2 linked regions of the Tolumonas auensis DSM 9187 genome follow. The protein of the gene in region 1 interacts with the protein of each later gene in a pairwise test. Links are inferred from orthologs where the notes say so. Each region holds a gene or a part of one and is shown on either strand. Other genes may lie near its edges.

Region 1 (4,547 bases):
AACCTGATTCCTGATTCATTCTGAACAGCAAATCAGCCACTTTTTGCCCTGTATGCTGATCTAAATTACCGGTCGGCTCATCAGCCAGCAGCAAGGCCGGCTGACAGATAAACGCTCGTGCCAGCGCAACCCGTTGCTGTTCACCGCCGGACAATCTGGATGGTTTGTGCTGCAACCGCTCTCCCAGCCCCACATCATTCAACAAGGTTGTGGCGAGTTGTTTCGCCTGACTGATACCGCGTAATTCCGCCGGCAACATCACGTTTTCCAGAGCCGTCAGCTCAGGGATCAGTAAGAAAGACTGAAAAACAAAACCTATTCTTTCCGAGCGTAATCTGGCGCGCTGTTCCTCATCCATCTGATGCAGGGGCTGACCGGCAATGAAAATTTCACCTTCGCTGGGTAAATCCAGCCCCGCCAGCATGCCCAGCAACGTAGATTTACCCGAACCGGAAGCCCCGACAATCGCAACACTCTCTCCCGGCTTGACTTGTAACTGGATCCCATCAAGGATGGTAAGCTGTTCTTTACCAACCGAAACCCGGTGCGACAAATTTTTGACCTGTATCATAAGAGGTTGTGTCATGAGAGGTATCCTGCTGGTGTTATTATCTATGTGTTCACTTTCTGGCCATGCCAGTACGCTATTGATTCTCGGCGACAGCCTGAGTGCCGGCTACATGATGGCGGCAGAACAAAGCTGGCCTGTTCTTTTGCATCAGCAATGGCAGAAAGAAAAATTCCCGGTCACTATCATTAACAGTAGCATCAGTGGCAGCACCACTCAGGATGGTTTAGCCCGTCTGCCTGCTTTATTGTCCCGTCACAAACCTGACTGGGTTTTAATTGAACTGGGTGCCAATGATGGTATCCGCGGTTTTCCACCAGCTATTCCTTATGAAACGTTAAAGAAAAGCATTCAGATCATTCAGAAAAATGGCGGACAACCACTGTTGATGCAGATCCGGATCCCACGTAATTACGGTGCCGCCTATATTGCAAAATTGGAAGCGATTTATCCGAAGCTGGCCGAGGAAACCAAAACGCCTTTATTGCCGTTTTTTCTTGAATCTATCGTGACTCAGCCGAAACTGATGCTGAACGATGGTATTCATCCTACGGCTGATGCGCAACCACTGATCCGGGATATGATGGAACCATTACTGCGCCAATACATTGAAACCACAGAGAAGACTCTTTAGGCAATCATTCCTCCCCAAAAATGTAATTTTAGGTAAAAAAAGGTTTATCTGTGCCGAGCCTATTGTCCGGCCCCGCCAGCTCCGTATCATGGCGCGGTATGTCTTATGAGGAAGGTTTACATGATCCGCATCTTGTTGGTTGATGATGATCTCGAGCTATGCAGCATGCAGAGGGAATACCTCAGCAATGAAGGCTTTGCGGTACAGATGTGTCACGATGGTGAAAGAGGGTTAGAAGAAGCACTGAGCGGCGATTATGACCTGATTTTACTGGATGTCATGATGCCGAAACTCAATGGTATTGATGTCCTGCGTCGTCTGCGAAACCACAGTAATATTCCGGTATTAATGCTTACCGCCAAAGGTGATGACATTGACCGTATTATCGGCCTGGAACTGGGTGCTGATGATTACGTTTCCAAGCCCTGCACTCCGCGCGAACTGGTGGCTCGGGTAAGAGCCATTCTGCGCCGGGCTGATCCTGATAAACAGGAGCCTGGTCAGTTGCAACCGCTCAGAGTTGGAGCGCTGACTATTTCCGCTGCCAGCCGTAATGCCACCTGGCGCGACGAATTACTTGATTTGACCAGTACCGAATTTAATTTGTTGGAAATACTGTGTCGCCGTGCCGGCAGAATAATCAGTAAAGAAGATCTGTCGCTGCATACCCTTGGCCGCCCGCTGGCCCGGTATGATCGCAGTATTGATGTACATGTCAGCAATCTACGGCAGAAACTGGGCGTACTGAAAGATGGGCGTTCACCCATTCAGACCGTCAGAGGGATCGGTTATCAGTTGGTTGTTGAGTAATTAATGCGTCGTATTTTCTGGAAAATATTACTGAGTTTCTGGCTCGCCATTCTGCTGACCGGGATCGCAACCGGCGCGATCGTCACGCTGTATCAGGACGCAAAGATAGCCTACAGCATCATTGAAACCGGCAATCGCCCCGATGGTCTGACCGAATCGGTAGCCAGAACGCTGGCCAGTGGCGGAAAACAGCTTGTGCTGGAGATAGTGAAACCACAGACCGTGGGAAAAGATGTAGCCGGCGGCCCGCCTGTGCCATTTATTGTTGATCAACAGGGAAAGGATCTGTTCAACCGAAGTGTCAATGATAAAGCCTGGGCTGAAGCACAACGTCTCACTGAACAACAGGCCAATACGCCTGGGGTAGAAAAGATAACACTGGCTGACGGGGGAATTTATTGGGTATTCATGCCCCGCCGTCCGCCGCCATTCCCGCATAACATCATATTTACATTGTTTGATGCACCGGTTTTTCTGTTAATCATGGCGATACTGACCAGTCTGTTATTCAGTAACTGGCTGGCCCGCGTTATTTCACGACCGATAGAAACATTGCGTGACGGACTCAAAGCTGTAGCAAAAGGAAATTTTGATATCAATGTCAGTCAAAAGCTTGGCAAACGGTACGATGAATTTGCAGATCTTGGGCAAGATGCTGATTTAATGGCAGAAAAACTCAAACAATCTATTCAGGTGCAACGCCGGCTGTTGCATGATGTGTCTCATGACTTACGCTCACCACTCGCCCGTCTTCAGCTGGCCATTGGCTTGCTGCGGCAAAAGCCGGAAAACACCGAGCAAATGCTGCAACGCATTGAACAGGAATGTCATCGCCTGAACAATCTGGTCGGTGAAGTATTAATGCTTGCGCGTATGGAATCCGGTGTGCCGCAACCAAAAGAAGATTATCTGGATCTTGTTGAGTTGCTGAAATCGCTGGTTGATGATGCTCAGTTTGAAGCGAAAGACAGCGGTAGTGTTATTGAACTACAACTGGATGAAACATTGAATGAAAGCATTATTATCCAGAGTCGCGGTGAGTTATTACTGCGGGCCTTCGATAACCTGATCCGGAATGCCTTACACCATGCCGGTCGCGGCTGTCATATTGAAATCAGTGTGCATCAGGAATTGCCGGAATTACTGGTCATTGATATCACGGATAATGGCCCCGGGATCACTGAAAAAGACCTGGGATCTATCTTCGAACCCTTTTTCCGCAGTAACAATAATCCGGGCAACGGTCTGGGGCTGGCTATCACAAAACGAGCAATTGAAGCACACGGCGGGACGATTACTGCCTACAACAGAACGACCGGCGGTTTGTGTATGCATGTGAAATTACCCTGTATGGCGCAGCTTTCTTAACCTGACTTCAGATAAACCGGCAGATGCCGGTTTTATTCTTTTGGTGATGGCAGATTCTGTGTCGTAAAAAACTGGCTGACGGTTGAACTCAGGCGTTTCAATAATGCTTTTCTGATCTGAGACAGCTTTGGTTTCTCATCCGCCAGCAACGTCACCGGGCGACATAACTGAATGGCATTGATACCTAACCGGGCAGACAACAGGCCACTACCCAGCCCCTGCGCTAATTTAGCCGATAATTTAGATGTCAATTCACTGCTGAACCAGTCTGTTCCCAGTTCCGTGGCCAGTTCAGCCGTACCGGCAAACACCATATCCCGTAAAATCTGCCGGATAAGCCGGATTTGCCCCCAATAGCCAAGACGGATCTGGTAGACCGATGCGATATCCCGCAACATTTTCAGATTGCGCCACAGTACCAGTACCATATCGGCCAGCGCCAAAGGGCTGGCCGCGACCAGTAACGCGGTCTGACTGCTGGATTTGAGTACCAGTTGCAGTGCTTTTTCATCTAACGGATGTAAAACAAACCGGCTGAACAACACCAGTATTTCACTATCATTGTGATGTGGTTCAATATGTTCCAGCCATTGCTGATACCCGGGTAAATTTTGCAGACCCGTCTCGTTTGCCAGACGCCGACAAAACGCCTGGGCGTTCCCATGCTGTCCTGCGCTTCTCAAGTCTTCAGCCTGTTTCCGGCATTGAGTATTACTGCGTAAACGTCGTAATACACGATATTCGCGCCAGATAACCGAGCAGGAACCAATCAGCAAAGCGCTGGCAGCGGCTAACCAGGCACCACCCAGCCAGGGATTCAGAAACAGCTGCTGATAGAGAAAACTGCCGGCCTCCACCAGCGATAACGCCAACACAGCACCCCCACCCCAGCGCAACCAGCCAGAGGATCGCTCCGGTAACTCTGAAAGCGATGGCTCAAAATCATCCTGCAGAGCAGTTTCATCGTATTGCGACGCTTCATCCAGCTGCGCCGGTACTATTTCTACCGGCATAGCTCCGCTCGCGATTGTGGTCCGGTTTAATAAATCCAGCGGCACTTCTACTGCTGTCTTTGTATCTGATGCTGCTGGTTTTTTCATTGCATTTTATCTCCCAGCAAATATTCCAGGATCTGATCCAGACGGATATGCGGTCTGGCCTGTTCGC
Region 2 (2,806 bases), 380 kb from region 1 along the record:
CTGACTGAGATCACGGATGACGGCGTAGCAATCCTGCAATTTGGCGGCGGTTGTAACGGTTGTTCCATGGTGGACGTGACGCTGAAAGAAGGCATTGAAAAGCAGTTACTGGAGCTTTTCCCCGGTGAACTGACCGGCGCGAAAGATGCTACTGAACATGCCCGTGGTGAGCATTCTTTCTATTAAGATCGCTGCGGTTCCGGTTCAGATACAACAACGCCAGCAATAGCTGGCGTTATTTTTATCCGGCAGATAGCGATTATTCGCCTTTCTGATCCCGGCCCAGTAATGCCAGGGCTGCGTCCTGTGCCGATTTACCCTGATACAGGATCTGATAAATCTGTTCACAGATAGGCATTTCCACGTTCTGACGAGCCGCCAGCACATGGACTTCCTTGGTATTACGGTAACCTTCAACTACCTGACCAATTTCCGTCATCGCCTGCTCAACGGTTTTCCCCTGCCCCAAGGCAAGACCGAACCGCCGGTTACGCGATTGGTTATCGGTACAGGTCAGCACCAGATCACCCAGTCCCGCCATTCCCATGAAGGTTTTAGCATCCGCACCGAGAGATAAACCAAGACGCTGCAGCTCAACCAATCCACGTGTGATCAGCGCGGTTCTGGCATTGGCACCAAAACCCAGACCATCCGAAAGTCCGGCCCCGATCGCGATGACGTTTTTTACTGCGCCACCGATTTGCAGACCAATAAAATCCGGATTGGTATAAACGCGGAGCGATTTACCACAGTGCATCAGTGCTGACATATCGCTGGTGAATTGCTCATCGGTACCCGCAATGGCGATGGCTGTCGGCATGCCGGCTGCCAGTTCACGGGCAAAGGTCGGACCGGATAAAACCGCCAGCGGGATCTGCTCGCCTAAAATCTCTTTCGCGACGTCACCCAGCAAACGGCCATGTTCCGGTTCCAGCCCTTTTGTCGCCCATGCCACACGGGTATCCGGACGCATAAAAGGTTTGATACGGAGCAGTACTTCACCAAACACATGACTTGGAACCACCACCAGCAAATCACGGCTGGCAGAAACGGCATACGCCAGATCATCGGTCATTTGCAGTGAATCAGGGAATGGTACGTCTGGCAGAAATTCCTGATTACAGCGATCCTGCTGTAAACGGGCAACCTGCTGTGGATCATGTCCCCAGAGCAGTACCGGCTGGCCTTGACGGGCCAGAGAAATGGCAAGGGCGGTGCCATAAGACCCCGCCCCCAGAACACTTAGTGCTACTGCTGAATCCATTACTGAACGCCTGCTTTCGCCTGCTCTGCTTCCAGCTGTGCAATATGAGAAGCGAACAACGCATCAAAGTTAACCGGTGCCAGATTCAGTTGCGGGAATGAACCACGACTGACCAGACCAGCAACAGTTTCACGAGCATAAGGGAACAGAATATTCGGGCAGAATGCGCCCAGGCAATGCGCCAGATTTTGTGCATCTAGATTCGCAGCAGTGAAAATACCGGCTTGTTTCACTTCACACAGGAAAGCGGTCTCTTCACCCAGTTTGCAGGTTACAGTCAGTGTCAGAGCCACTTCGTATACATCCTGACCCAGAACCTGAGTCTGAGTGTCCATATCCAGTTTGATTTCCGGCTGCCACTCTTTCTGGAAAACGACCGGAGTGTTCGGTGCTTCAAAAGAAACATCTTTTACATAGATACGCTGGATCTGGAATTCTGGCTGTGCCGGGGTGCTATTTGCTGCTTCTGTCATTTTAATGCCCTTTATTAGAATTGCCTTATGGCGGCTAGTGCAAAGTTAGATTAACGTTTTTTCGTGACCGGTAAGTTACTGGAACGCCATTGAGTCAGACCACCACGTAACAAATAAACTTGCTGGAAACCGGCTTTTACCAGTTTGGAACCGGCTGTTTCAGCACGGGCACCCGTTTCACAGACTACGATGACCGGCTTTTCTTTATGCTTATCAATTTCAGTGGTGTTGCCCTGCTCAATCTGTGCCAATGGCATATGATGAGAACCGGCGATGTGACCACGGGCAAACTCGTCCTGTGTACGAACATCAACGACAACCGCATCCTGTTTATTGATCAGAGCAACTGCGGTCTGGTTATCAATCTGTTTTACCGGAGAAAGACGGGCTTTAACCGCTGAAGCTATAACTGCTGTCGCCAGACCAACCCAGGCCAGAACCAGGAGCTCGTGACGCATGGCAAAATCAATATATTCCTGCATTTTGTTTCCCAACAACTCTGAAAATAATCGCAACAGTATTACATGTGAACCGGCAGATTTACAGTATTCCCCCGGCAATGAAAATTCCTTCCGTGAAATGCGTTGTGAAATGTGGTGAAAAGGTGACTAATCCCACAGATATTGTAGAATTGAACACAGTCGAACTTGTTTTCGTAAATTCCAAAAAAGAGGCCACACACAATGTCTACAGCTAAAAAGCCACTGGCACTGATCATCATGGATGGTTGGGGTTACAGCGAGAAAAAAGAAGGTAACGCCGTTGCCGCCGCTAACACACCAAATCTGAATGCTCTGTGCGCTAAATACGCCAATACCCTGATCTCCGGTTCTGGTATGGACGTAGGTCTGCCAGACGGTCAGATGGGTAACTCTGAAGTGGGTCACGTCAACATCGGTGCCGGCCGTGTGGTTTATCAGGAACTGACCCGTGTAACCAAAGAGATCCGCGATGGCGATTTCTTCAAAAACGAAGCCCTGTGTAAAGCGGTTGATACTGCTGTTAGCACTGGCAAAGCGGTTCACGTAATGGGTCTGATGTCACCAGGTGGTGTTCACAGCCATGAAGA

Evidence for each region. Proteins that work in one complex are often made in the same cells at the same time.
Region 2: the proteins of TOLA_RS04470 (region 1) and secB interact in binary tests that used the Escherichia coli proteins (3 or more experiments, as listed by UniProt). The link is inferred for Tolumonas auensis DSM 9187 from one-to-one orthologs.

What each region holds. Positions count from the first base shown.
Region 1 is NC_012691.1:949,536-954,082, reverse strand. Bases 329-3,167 are described here. They hold TOLA_RS04470 (response regulator transcription factor), read left to right. Parts: upstream 329-1,322; coding sequence 1,323-2,012; downstream 2,013-3,167. Other genes in these bases: TOLA_RS04465 (HAMP domain-containing sensor histidine kinase), read left to right, coding at 2,016-3,167; TOLA_RS04475 (arylesterase), read left to right, coding at 585-1,202; TOLA_RS04480 (ABC transporter ATP-binding protein), read right to left, coding at 329-586. Outside these bases: more of TOLA_RS04480, read right to left, coding at 1-328; more of TOLA_RS04465, read left to right, coding at 3,168-3,380; TOLA_RS04460 (YcjF family protein), read right to left, coding at 3,413-4,480; TOLA_RS04455 (YcjX family GTP-binding protein), read right to left, coding at 4,477-4,547. UniProt on the Escherichia coli protein: Response regulator member of the two-component regulatory system CpxA/CpxR which responds to envelope stress response by activating expression of downstream genes including cpxP, degP, dsbA and ppiA.
Region 2 is NC_012691.1:573,010-575,815, reverse strand. It holds secB (protein-export chaperone SecB), read right to left. Parts: upstream 1,738-2,806; coding sequence 1,264-1,737; downstream 1-1,263. Other genes in the region: gpmM (2,3-bisphosphoglycerate-independent phosphoglycerate mutase), read left to right, coding at 2,421-2,806; TOLA_RS02625 (rhodanese-like domain-containing protein), read right to left, coding at 1,788-2,219; gpsA (NAD(P)H-dependent glycerol-3-phosphate dehydrogenase), read right to left, coding at 260-1,264; nfuA (Fe-S biogenesis protein NfuA), read left to right, coding at 1-186. UniProt on the Escherichia coli protein: One of the proteins required for the normal export of some preproteins out of the cell cytoplasm. It is a molecular chaperone that binds to a subset of precursor proteins, maintaining them in a translocation-competent state.